2 linked regions of the Lichenibacterium dinghuense genome follow. The protein of the gene in region 1 interacts with the protein of each later gene in a pairwise test. Links are inferred from orthologs where the notes say so. Each region holds a gene or a part of one and is shown in the gene's direction. Other genes may lie near its edges.

The links.
Region 2: the proteins of gltA (region 1) and L7N97_RS17965 interact in binary tests that used the Escherichia coli proteins (3 or more experiments, as listed by UniProt). The link is inferred for Lichenibacterium dinghuense from one-to-one orthologs.

The regions. Positions count from the first base shown.
Region 1 is NZ_JAJLMN010000001.1:22,295-28,075, reverse strand. Bases 2,966-5,781 are described here. They hold gltA (citrate synthase), read left to right. Parts: upstream 2,966-3,636; coding sequence 3,637-4,926; downstream 4,927-5,781. Other genes in these bases: L7N97_RS00105 (HAD family hydrolase), read left to right, coding at 5,443-5,781; L7N97_RS00110 (HIT family protein), read left to right, coding at 4,979-5,401; gltX (glutamate--tRNA ligase), read left to right, coding at 2,966-3,491. Outside these bases: L7N97_RS00125 (ComEC/Rec2 family competence protein), read right to left, coding at 1-1,949; more of gltX, read left to right, coding at 2,064-2,965.
Region 2 is NZ_JAJLMN010000001.1:3,759,182-3,765,079, forward strand. Bases 1,321-4,253 are described here. They hold L7N97_RS17965 (lipid kinase), read left to right. Parts: upstream 1,321-2,306; coding sequence 2,307-3,200; downstream 3,201-4,253. Other genes in these bases: mmsB (3-hydroxyisobutyrate dehydrogenase), read left to right, coding at 1,321-2,210; L7N97_RS17970 (hypothetical protein), read right to left, coding at 3,337-3,855. In the rest of the region: L7N97_RS17955 (mechanosensitive ion channel family protein), read left to right, coding at 1-921; more of mmsB, read left to right, coding at 1,305-1,320; L7N97_RS17975 (Hsp20 family protein), read left to right, coding at 4,276-4,746; L7N97_RS17980 (ABC transporter substrate-binding protein), read right to left, coding at 4,817-5,898. UniProt on the Escherichia coli protein: In vitro phosphorylates phosphatidylglycerol but not diacylglycerol; the in vivo substrate is unknown.

The DNA.
Region 1 (5,781 bases):
GTGCAGCCGAGCCGGTCGCAGCGCGCCCCGGGTGCGACCAGCGCCGCCTTGCCGAGCGCCTCGGCGTCGCGGGCGTCTCCGTCCGCGCGCAGCCACTGCGCGGCCGTGAAGCCGGAGGCGCGCCCGAGCGTGCCGAGCGTGCCGTCGGGCCCCCGGACCGCCAGGGCGTCGCCGGTCGGCGCCACGATCAGGTCGGCGCTCGGCCCGCAGGCGGCGCCGGTCAGCCCGAGGGCGAGGAGCGGCACGGCGGTGAGGCGCAGGAGCGCCGTCCGCCAGATCACGACCGACAGCAGCGCCAGCGCGAGGCAGGGCAGGGCCCAGGGCACGAAGGCGGGCAGGTGCAGCGTCGACATCGGGGCCGCGCCGAGGATGCGCGCGACCCACAGCACGGCTCGGATGCCCCAGCCGACCCAGTGCCACACCGGCGCGTCGAGCCCGAGCGGGTAGAGCAGGGTGCCGAGCAGCGCGCCCGGCACGGCGAAGAACTCGATCATCGCCAGCGTCAGCGGGTTGCCGACGAAGACGTAGGGGCTCAGCTCGTGGAACTCCGCCGCCATGAAGGAGGCCGTCGCCAGCGTGGCGAAGACCGTCGCGGTCAGGAGGTGCAGCACCGAGGCCGCGGCGCGGCCGGCGCGCCCGCGCCAGGGCGGCGCCCGCGGGGCGCGGGGCTTCGGCTCGGCGAAGAGGTCGTCCGGCGCGCGGCGGGTGCGCGCCTCCTGCACGGCGATGAGCGCCGACACGGCCGCGAAGGACAATTGGAAGCTCGCGCCCGCGACCTGCTCGGGCTCGATGGCGACGACGAGGAGCGCCGCGAAGCCGAGGTTGCGCATGGTCAGCGCCCGGCGCCCGGCGATGGCGGCGGCGAGCATGATCGCCGTCATGAACAGCGCCCGCTGCGTGCCGACGCGCGAGCCCGTGCCGATGTCGTAGGCGACGGCGCCCAGAAGCGCGACCCCGGCCGCCCAGGCCTTGATGGGACGGCGCAGCGCCAGCTCGGGGCTCAGCGCCAGCAGGCGGCGGACGGCGCCGAAGAGCAGCCCCGCCACCAGCGTCATCTGCACGCCCGCGATCGTGATGATGTGGAAGATGCCGGCCTCGCGGATCACCTCGCGCCCTTCCGCGGACAGGAGGTCGCGCTTGCCCGTCACCATGGCGGCCGCGATCGCGCCGGTGTCGCCGTCGCCCACCACCGCGCTGACCCTGATGGCCAGCGCGTTGCGGGCGCGGTCCACCGCGCGGTGGAGCCGCGCGGCCCAGCCGGAGTCGTCCCCGGCCGCGGTCGGCGCTATCCGTCCCAGCGCCGTGCCGACCGCGCCGATCCCGGAGAAGAAGGCGTCGCGGGCGAAGTCGTACTCGTCGGGGGCCGCGGCGCGGGCCGGCGGCAGCAGCCGCGCCGTGACGGCGACGGCGGAGCCGGCCGCGAGGTCGCCGAGGCGCTTCGTCGTCAGGCGCACCCGGCGCGGCACGCGGGCGGCGTCGATGCCGTCGGCGCCCGTCACGGCGAGCAGGACGCGCGCCCCGGCCGGGCGGAGGTCCACCTCCTCGATCGTGCCGGTGAGCTTGAGGATGCGGACGCGGTCCAGCATGGGCGTTGCGACCGCGCGGGCCCGAAGCTCGGCCGACACGAAGCCGCCGACCAGCGCCAGCGCCAGCAGGGCCGCGCCGAGCGGCCCCGGCCGGCCGCGCAGGGCCACGCAGGCGCCCACGCACAGCGCCAGGGCCGCGAGCGGCAGCCACAGCACGGGCTCGCGCTCGGCGGCGAGATACAGGAAGACGCCGGCGCCGGCCGCGACGGGAAGCCACAGGAAGGGGCGGCGCTCGTCCCACTCCTCCGCCCAGGACCGGGCCAGCGACAGGCCGCCGAGCCGCGCCGACAGGGCGGCGGCCCGGCGCGGCCAGGCGCCCTGCGCCACCCCGGCCGAACCGCCACCCCGGAACGCGTTCGGCACGGCGGCCTCCCGCCCTTTGTGGTGATCGAACCTTCATGTTAGAGCGCGGCCGCCCGGGCAAGGGTCACGGCCCCCCGGTTCCCGATCCGTTCCAACTATAAGTTGCTTCCGCCCATGTCCGAGCCCGTGATCACGCGCTTCGCGCCGTCGCCGACGGGCTTCCTCCACATCGGCGGCGCCCGCACGGCCCTGTTCAACTGGCTCCATGCCCGCCGCCACGGCGGCACGATGCTGCTGCGCATCGAGGACACCGATCGCGAGCGCTCGACGACGGCCGCCATCGACGCGATCCTGGACGGCCTCAGGTGGCTCGGCCTCGATTGGGTCGGCGAGGTCGTCTATCAGGCGAGCCGCGCCGAGCGGCACCGCGAGGCCGTGGAGGCGCTGCTGGAGCAGGGCCGCGCCTACCGCTGCTACGCCACGCCCGCCGAGCTCGACGAGATGCGCGAGCTCGCCCGCGCCGAGAAGAGGCCGCCGCGCTACGACGGCCGCTGGCGCGACCGCGACCCGGCCGAGGCGCCCGCCGGCGTCAGGCCGGTGGTCCGGCTGCGCGCGCCGCAGGACGGCTCCACCGTGCTGCACGACGGCGTGCAGGGCACCGTCACCTGGGCCAACAAGGACCTCGACGACCTCGTGCTGCTGCGCTCGGACGGCTCGCCGACCTACATGCTGGCCGTGGTGGTGGACGATCACGACATGGGCGTGACGCAGATCATCCGCGGCGACGACCACCTGACCAACGCGGCCCGCCAGATGCAGATCTACGAGGCGCTCGGTTGGTCCGTGCCCGCCATGGCGCACATCCCGCTCATCCACGGGGCCGACGGCGCCAAGCTGTCGAAGCGCCACGGCGCGCTCGGCGTCGAGCAGTACCGCGCCATGGGCTACCTGCCGGAAGCGCTGCGCAACTACCTCCTGCGCCTCGGCTGGAGCCAGGGCGACCGCGAGTTCTTCACCACCGACGAGATGGTCTCGGCCTTCGACCTCGGCGGCGTCGGGCGCTCCCCGTCGCGCTTCGACTTCGCCAAGCTCGAGAACATGGACGGCCACTACATCCGCGGCGCCGACGACGCGCATCTCGTGGAGGCGCTGATCGCCACGCTGCCGCACCTGCCGGGCGGGGACGCGATCGCGGCCAAGCTCGACGGCGCGATGCGGTCCAAGCTGCTCGCCGCCATGCCGGGGCTGAAGGAGCGCGCGAAGACCCTGGTGGAACTGCTCGACGGCGCCATGTTCCTGTTCGCCGAGCGCCCCCTCGCCATGGACGCCAAGGCGACCGACATCCTCGCCAAGGGCGCCGGCGTGCTGCGCGGCCTGCTGCCCCGCCTGGAAGGGCTGAACGATTGGAGCGCCGCCGCGACCGAGGGCGCCGTCCGGGCCGAGGCGGAGGCCACCGGCGCCAAGCTCGGGCAGGTGGCGCAGCCGCTGCGGGCGGCGCTGACCGGCCGCTCGACCTCGCCCGGCATCTTCGACGTGCTCGACGTGCTGGGCCGCGACGAGAGCCTCGGCCGCCTGCGGGACGCGGCCGGCACGGCCCCATGATGCGGTGCACCAGCGACGGGCCCGCCGGCGGCGCGGCTTGACGCAAGGTGCCGATCATTTAGCTTTGGTGCAACGCACAAGGCCACCCGGGGCCCCACGCGACTCGTCCCCTCCGGCCTGCCCCCTCCCTCGCTGAGGCTCCCCCATGACGCAGAATCCTGGCAAACTGCTGGTCGACACCAAGGCGATCGACCTGCCCCTCAAGGAGGGCACGATCGGGCCTGCCGTGCTCGACATCGGCAAGATGTACGGCCAGACCGGCATGTTCACCTACGATCCGGGATTCACCTCGACGGCGAGCTGCGAGTCCAAGATCACCTACATCGACGGCGATGAGGGCGTGCTGCTGTACCGCGGCTACCCGATCGAGCAGCTGGCCGAGCACGGCGACTTCCTCGAAAGCTGCTACCTGCTGCTCTACGGCGAGCTGCCCACCAAGGCCCAGAAGGCCGAGTTCGACTACAACGTCACGCGCCACACGATGGTGCACGAGCAGATGGCGCGCTTCTTCGCCGGCTTCCGCCGCGACGCCCATCCGATGGCGGTCATGACGGGCTGCGTCGGCGCGCTGTCGGCCTTCTACCACGATTCGACCGACATCTCGGACCCGCAGCAGCGGATGATCGCGTCGATCCGGCTGATCTCCAAGATGCCGACGCTGGCCGCCATGGCCTACAAGTACACGGTGGGCCAGCCCTTCGTTTACCCGAAGAACGACCTCGACTACACGTCGAACTTCCTGCGCATGTGCTTCGCGGTGCCGTGCGAGGAGTACAAGGTCAATCCGGTGCTGTCGCGCGCGCTCGACCGCATCTTCATCCTGCACGCCGACCACGAGCAGAACGCCTCCACCTCGACGGTGCGGCTCGCCGGCTCGTCGGGGGCGAACCCCTTCGCCTGCATCGCGGCCGGCATCGCCTGCCTGTGGGGGCCGGCGCACGGCGGCGCCAACGAGGCGGCGCTGAAGATGCTGGCCGAGATCGGCACGGTCGACCGCATCCCCGAGTTCGTGAAGCGCGCCAAGGACAAGAACGACCCGTTCCGTCTGATGGGCTTCGGCCACCGCGTCTACAAGAACTACGATCCCCGCGCCAAGATCATGCAGAAGACCTGCCACGAGGTCTTGAGCGAGATGGGCATCAAGGACGACCCGCTGCTCGACGTCGCCGTCGAGCTGGAGCGCATCGCCCTGTCGGACGAGTACTTCATCGAGAAGAAGCTCTACCCGAACGTCGACTTCTACTCCGGCATCACGCTGAAGGCGCTCGGCTTCCCGGTGTCGATGTTCACCGTGCTGTTCGCCGTGGCGCGCACGGTGGGCTGGATCTCCCAGTGGAAGGAGATGATCGAGGATCCGGGCCAGCGCATCGGCCGCCCCCGCCAGCTCTACACGGGCTACGCCCAGCGCGACTACGGCCCGATCAGCGAGCGCTGATCGCAGGCAGGCGGACCCTGACGCCGGGCCCGCCGCACGACGGGGAGGACCGATGCCGGCCTACGACGACGCCAACATCTTCGCCAGGATCCTGCGCGGCGAGATCCCCTGCACGAAGGTCTACGAGGACGAGGTGTGCCTCGCCTTCATGGACATCATGCCCCAGGTCGAGGGTCACGTCCTCGTCATCGCCAAGTCGCCCTCGCGCACCCTGCTCGATGCGGACCCCGCCGCCCTGTCGGCGCTGATGCCGCGCGTGCAGCGGATCGGGCGCGCCGCCGTCGCGGCGCTGAAGGCCGACGGCCTCACGCTGATGCAGTTCAGCGAGGCCACGGCCGGGCAGACGGTGTTCCACCTTCACTTCCACCTCCTGCCGCGCCGCGAGGGCGTGCCGATGCGCCCCCACGAGGGGCCGACGGCGAAGCCCGAGGTGCTGGGCGCGCTGGCGGAGCGCATCCGCGCGGAACTCCCGTAAGCGGGCCTCCGTTCGCCCTCGTCACACGAGGGTCGCAGTACATGATCGAGGCCGTCATCTTCGACGTCGACGGGACGCTGGTCGACAGCGTCGACTTCCACGCCGAAGCCTGGGAGCGCGCCTTCGCGCGCCACGGCCACGACATCGCCTTCGCGGCGCTCCGCTCGCAGATCGGCAAGGGCGGCGACCAGCTGATGCCGGAGTTCCTCGACCAAGCGCAATTGAAGAAAATCGGTCCGAAGATCGAGCGCGACCGCGGCGACATCTTCCGCGCCGACTACCTCGACCGCGTGAAGGGCTTTCCGGGCTGCGGCGACCTGTTCCGCGCGCTGCGGGCGCGCGGCCTCCGCATCGCGCTCGCCTCCTCGTCGCCCAGCGCG
Region 2 (5,898 bases), 3.7 Mb from region 1 along the record:
TTCTTCACCCTGCTGCCCTACCTGATCGTGGCGCTGATCGTCTACGCGCTGTTCCACCTCGCGGGCCGCTACGCGCACCGGGCCCTCCTCTACCTGTCGGAGCGCCGCCGGCAGCACCGCAATCTCGGCCGCGTGCTGGGGCGCCTCGCCCAGGGCGGGCTGATGCTGGTCGGGCTGCTGGTCGCGCTCGTGATCGCCGTGCCGTCCTTCAAGCCCGGCCAGCTCGTGCAACTGCTCGGCATCAGCGGCGTCGCCATCGGCTTCGCGTTCCGCGACATCCTGCAGAACTTCCTGGCCGGCATCCTGATCCTGCTCACCGAGCCCTTCCGCATCGGCGACCAGATCGCGGTCAGCGGCTACGAGGGCACGGTCGAGGAGATCGAGACCCGCGCCACCTCGATCCGCACCTACGACGGGCGTCGCGTGGTGATCCCCAACGCGACGCTGTTCTCCCAATCCGTCACGGTCGACACCGCCTATTCGCACCGCCGCCTGCAATACGACGTCGGCATCGGCTACGGCGACGACGTGGACCGCGCCCGGGCCATCGTTCTGGAGGCGATGCGCGGCGTCGAGGAGGTGATGGACGAGCCCGCCCCGGAGGTGCTGGTGGTCGACCTCGCCGGCTCCAGCGTGAACCTGCGCATCCGCTGGTGGATCGAGCCGCCGCGCCGCGCCGACGTGGTGGCGAGCCGCGACCGCGTGCTCCAGGCCGTCAAGGAAGCGCTGCAGGGCGCCGGCATCGACCTGCCCTATCCCACCACGCAGGTCCTGTTCCACGACCAGACCGAGGAGACCGACGGCGACCGCGCGCGTCAGCGCGAGGGCTGGCCGGCGGGACCGGACGGCCATCCCGCGCCGCGCGACCTCGTCGGCGCGCTGCGCGCCGGGCGGGGCGAGCGCAGGGAGGGATGGCCGTGACCGCGGGCCCGGACGCGCCTTGGGGGGGGGCGGGGCGAATCCGTCGCCGATCGGGCTCGTATCCCGCCGCCGCCGGCAGAGCTCCGAACTCAGGTCAACGCAGGGCCGCCGGGAGCGCCCTTCTCCCGCTGGCGGGAGAAGGTGGCGCCGCGAAGCGGCGACGGATGAGGGTGGGACGCGCGCCGCATCGACCAGATGTCGACCCTGCGTCGCATGTCGAACCTGTCGCGACCCCTCATCCGGCGCTTCGCGCCACCTTCTCCCCAGAGGGGAGAAGGGCGAAGCGGCACCGTCGACCTGAGTTCGGAGCCCCGCCGCCGCCGGGGCCGGAATTGACCGCGGCCGCGTCAGCCGGTCAACTGCTCCGGCAGGGGAGAAACACCATGGCGGCGATCGCGTTCATCGGGCTCGGCAACATGGGCGCGCCCATGGCGGCGAACCTCCTCAAGGCCGGCCACACCGTCACGGGTTTCGACCTCAGCCCCGCCGCCCTCGATGCCGCGCGCGCGATCGGCATGGCGGTCGCCCCGTCGGCGGCCGCCGCGGCGGACGGCGCCGAGGTCGTCGTGACGATGCTGCCGGCGGGGGACCACCTCGTCGAGGCCTACGAGGGCGGTCTCGTGGCCGCTGCGCCCACGGGCGCGCTGTTCATCGACTCCTCGACGGTCGACGTCGCCTCGTCCCGCCGCGCCCACGATCTCGCGGCGGAGCGGGGGATGATGGCCGTGGACGCGCCGGTGTCGGGCGGCGTCGCCGGCGCCGAGGCCGGCACGCTCACCTTCATGGCCGGCGGCACGCCCGAGGCGGTCGAGCGCGCGCGGCCGTTCCTGGCCAGCATGGGCCGGCGCGTGGTGGCCTGCGGCGGCCCCGGCGCCGGCCAGGCCGCCAAGATGTGCAACAACATGATCCTCGGCATCTCGATGATCGGCATCTCCGAGGCCTTCGTGCTGGCCGAGAGGCTCGGCCTCGACCACCAGGCGCTGTTCGACGTCGCGTCCACCTCGTCCGGCCAGTGCTGGGCGCTGACGAACCACTGCCCCGTGCCGGGGCCGGTGCCGGGCAGCGCCGCCAACCGGGGCTACAGGCCCGGCTTCGCCACGGCCCTGATGCTGAAGGACCTGACGCTGGCGCGCGACGCGGCCGAGAGCGTCGGCGCCGACACGGCGCTCGGCCGCCACGCGCGCGACATCTTCGCGGCCTTCGCGGCGGGGGGAGGGGCGGGGCTCGACTATTCCGCGGTGATCGAGGCGGTGCGCGGCGGGGCGCGGTCCGGCGTCGCCGGTCCATGAAGCTTCCGTCACGTTGGGCCTGAGGCGGGCACAAAGGGGCCTCGCCGCGGGTTCACGGGGGCGCGGCGCCCCGCCCGCGCCCGACCCCTGGACGCCATGACTCCCCCCGCCGACCCCTCGTCCCGCCGCGCCCTGCTGATCGTCAACGAGCACAGCCGCTCGGGCCGCGAGCGCGGCGACGAGGCCGAGGCGGCCCTCGCCGCCGCCGGCCTCGCCGTCACGCGCGGCCACACGCGCTCGCGCGAGGACGTGTCGCGCCGCATCCGCGACGCGAAAGGCGAGGTCGACCTCGTGGTGGTGGGCGGCGGGGACGGGACCATCAACGCCGCCGCCCCCGGCCTCATCGCGACGGGGCTGCCGCTCGGCGTGCTGCCGCTCGGCACCGCCAACGACCTCGCCCGCACGCTCGGCCTGCCCCCCGACCTCGACGGGGCCGTCGCGGCCATCGCGGCGGGCCGCACGCGCCGCATCGACCTCGGCGAGGTGAACGGTCACCCCTACTTCAACGTCGCGAGCCTCGGCTTCGGGGTCGACCTCACCCACGCGCTGACGGCCGACGCCAAGAAGCGGTGGGGCCCGCTCGGCTACGCGGTGGCGGGCCTGCGCGTGATCCGTCGCCTGCGGCCGTTCCACGTCGACATCGAGATCGGCGGCGAGCGCCACGCCTCGCGCACCGTGCACCTCGCGGTGGGGAACGGGCGGCACTACGGCGGCGGCATGACGGTGAGCCACGACGCCGAGATCGACGACGGCCGGCTCGACGTCTACAGCCTCGAGGTCGGCAGCGTGTGGAAGCTCCTGCTGCTGCTGCCCGCGCTGCGCAGCGGGCAGACGCGGGACTGGACCGAGATCCGAACCCTCGACGGCTCCGAGATCCGCGTGACGGCGCATCGCGAGCGGTCGGTCAACGCCGACGGCGAGATCGTCACCCGCACGCCCGCGGTGTTCCGCGTGCTGCACGACGCCGTGACGGTCTACGCGCCGGGCTGACTCCCTCGCACATTCGGCCCGTCCGCCCCCGCGCGGGCTAAGGACGGGCGGCCGAGGCTTCGGCGGCCTGTGGGCCCCGAACGCGAAAGGGCGGAGGCTCGCGCCCCCGCCCTCCCGAACGCCGATGATCGCTCGATCAGTAGGTCGCGATCGTGGTGCCGCCGAACGGGGCGCCGATCACGCGGAACGGCACCTGGACGATGTCGCCGATGGCGCGCAGCGGGGCGCCGATGAGGACGAGCGGGTTCTGCGCGACGCTGCCCGTGGCCGGGAAGATGCCGTTGATGGCGCGGAACGGCAGCGACACGACGTTGCTGGCGAAGCCGAGCGGCCCGGTGATGAGGGTGCCGGGGCCGGTGTTGCCGATCGGCGCGGGGGCCACCACGACGGGAGCCTCGGCGGCGACGGTGCGGCGCACGGTGAGCGGACGGCGGCTGGCCTCGGCCGAGCGCACGGTGCGGACCGGGCGGCGGTAGACGGCGCGGCTCGGCGCGTAGCCGTTGATGCCGGTCGCCTGGTCGGAGGACAGCGTGTTGGGCTGCATGCCGTTCGGGCCGTTGGTGAGGCTGCTCTGGGCCGAGGCCGACAGGTCGCTGGCGGCGAGGGCCAGGGTGGCGACGGCGGCCGCCGCAGCGATCTTCTTGATGGTGGTCATGATCCGTACTCCAGACGATGGTCGCGGGCAGAATGCGCGGCGACGGCCATCGGTTCATTCCGCTGCGGCAGGTCTGCCCCGCGGAGGCCGCTTCGACGCCGCCAGCGTGTCCGCATCAGGGCGCCGCGGCGGCGTCCCCGCCCATCGCGGCGTTTCGGAGCCCGCGCGTGGCAAAGATGCGACAGCGCCTCCGCGGCGACCTCTTCCCTCTGCCGGTCGACCCACGGCTCCGCGCGGCGTGGCGATCCCGTCACCGCCGCCCCGGCTCACGAAAAAGTGAGATGCCGATCTCGGCTCCTCTTGCGGGGGCAAGGACCGTCACCACATCAGGGGCACGCGGGCCACAACGGACGCGTGATTTCGAGAGGTTCCGGCCAGCAACGCCGGGATCGCATGTCGCTCCAGTGAGGATGTGTTCAGATGCGCCAGTACGATCTTTCCCCCCTTTACCGTTCCACCGTCGGCTTCGACCGGCTGTTCACGATCCTCGACCAGATGTCGGGCGTGGACGCCTCGGCCCAGACCTATCCGCCCTACAACATCGAGCGGACCGGCGAGAACGCCTATCGTATCTCCGTCGCCGTGGCGGGATTCTCCGAGGATGATCTGTCGATCGAGACCCGCGAGAACGTCCTCCTGATCCGCGGCGCCCGCAAGACCGATGCGTCCGAGACGCCGAAGACCGAAGTGCTCTACCAGGGCATCGCGGCCCGCGCCTTCGAGCGCCGCTTCCAGCTCGCCGACCACGTCCAGGTGACGGGCGCCGCCCTGGAGCACGGCCTGCTCCACGTCGACCTCGTGCGCGAGATCCCCGAGGCTCAGAAGCCCCGGCAGATCGCCATCGGCACCAACGCCCGCGCGCCGAAGGTCGTGGAGTCCAAGGTCGCCTGACCGGCGGGCGCGACCGCGCGATCGAGGCAGGGGCGTCCCTCACGGGGCGCCCTTTTTCGCGTCCGCGCTGCTATTCGGCGGCGAGCGGCATCACGACGATCTCGGCCGGCTTCGGCGCCAGGCCGATCTGCGCGCGGCGGTCGCGCACCGCGGCCCGCACCTGGTCGAGCGCCATCCCGAAGGCCGCGAGGCGCCGGTCGTCGACGCGCGGCAGCGAGCCGTCGAGCGCCCGCGCCATCAACTGGTCGGCCTCGCCCTGCAGCGCGTCGAGCTCCTCGCTCGACGCGGCGGCGCGCGCCTCCCCCATCAGGGCGATCAGGCGGGCGACGTCGAGCTCGAGCTGCGGCGTGCGGGTGCCGCTGAGCCGCCCCATCACGGCGGTGACGCCGGACGCCAGCACGCCGAGCAGCATGGCGCCGATGTAGATCATGTCGCTGTATTTATCGAAGAAGGTCTGCTCGTCGTCGTCGATATAGGCCGCGGATCCGGCGTGGACGGGCAGGGACGCGCCCTTGTCGGTGCTCGGCGCCTCGATCCGCATGGCGATCGGCGCCGTCGCGGCGATCGGGCCCTTCTCGGTCAGGAAGAAGCGTGTCAGCCCCGCGACGAGGTCCTGCGACACGTTCTCGTTGGCGACGAGCCGGTGGGTGATGCTGAGCGTGTCGTAGTCCTTGCCCGGCCGGGGCGGCGTCCCGCCGAAGATGCCGCGCAGCACCTCGGTCTTCTCGTAGGCGGGCGAGCGCGACGCGATGGCCTCGGCCTCGGAGATGGGCAGGAAGACCACGGTGCCCTTTGCGGGCTCCGCCTCGTCGTCCTCCTCCTCGTCGTCGCCCTTGTCGGCCTTGGCGATCCTGGCCGGCTTGGCGGCCGGGGGAGCCTTGCCCTTGGCGGGTTTCGCCGCGGGCTTGGCGCCCGCCTTGGCCGGAGCCGGGGGAGGGGGAGCCGCGGCGGGCGGCGGGTCGATCGTCGACACGGTCCGCACGATGGCGCGCAGGGCCGAGTTGGACAGCACGTCGACCGCCATCACGGCCGATATCCGGTGCGAGCGCAGCGCGGCCTCGATCTCGTCGGGCTTGAGCTGCACCGTGGCGACGCTGTCCGGCTTGAGGTCGGCCTCCGCCAGGACGTTGGCGAGCAGGCTGAGGTTCCCGG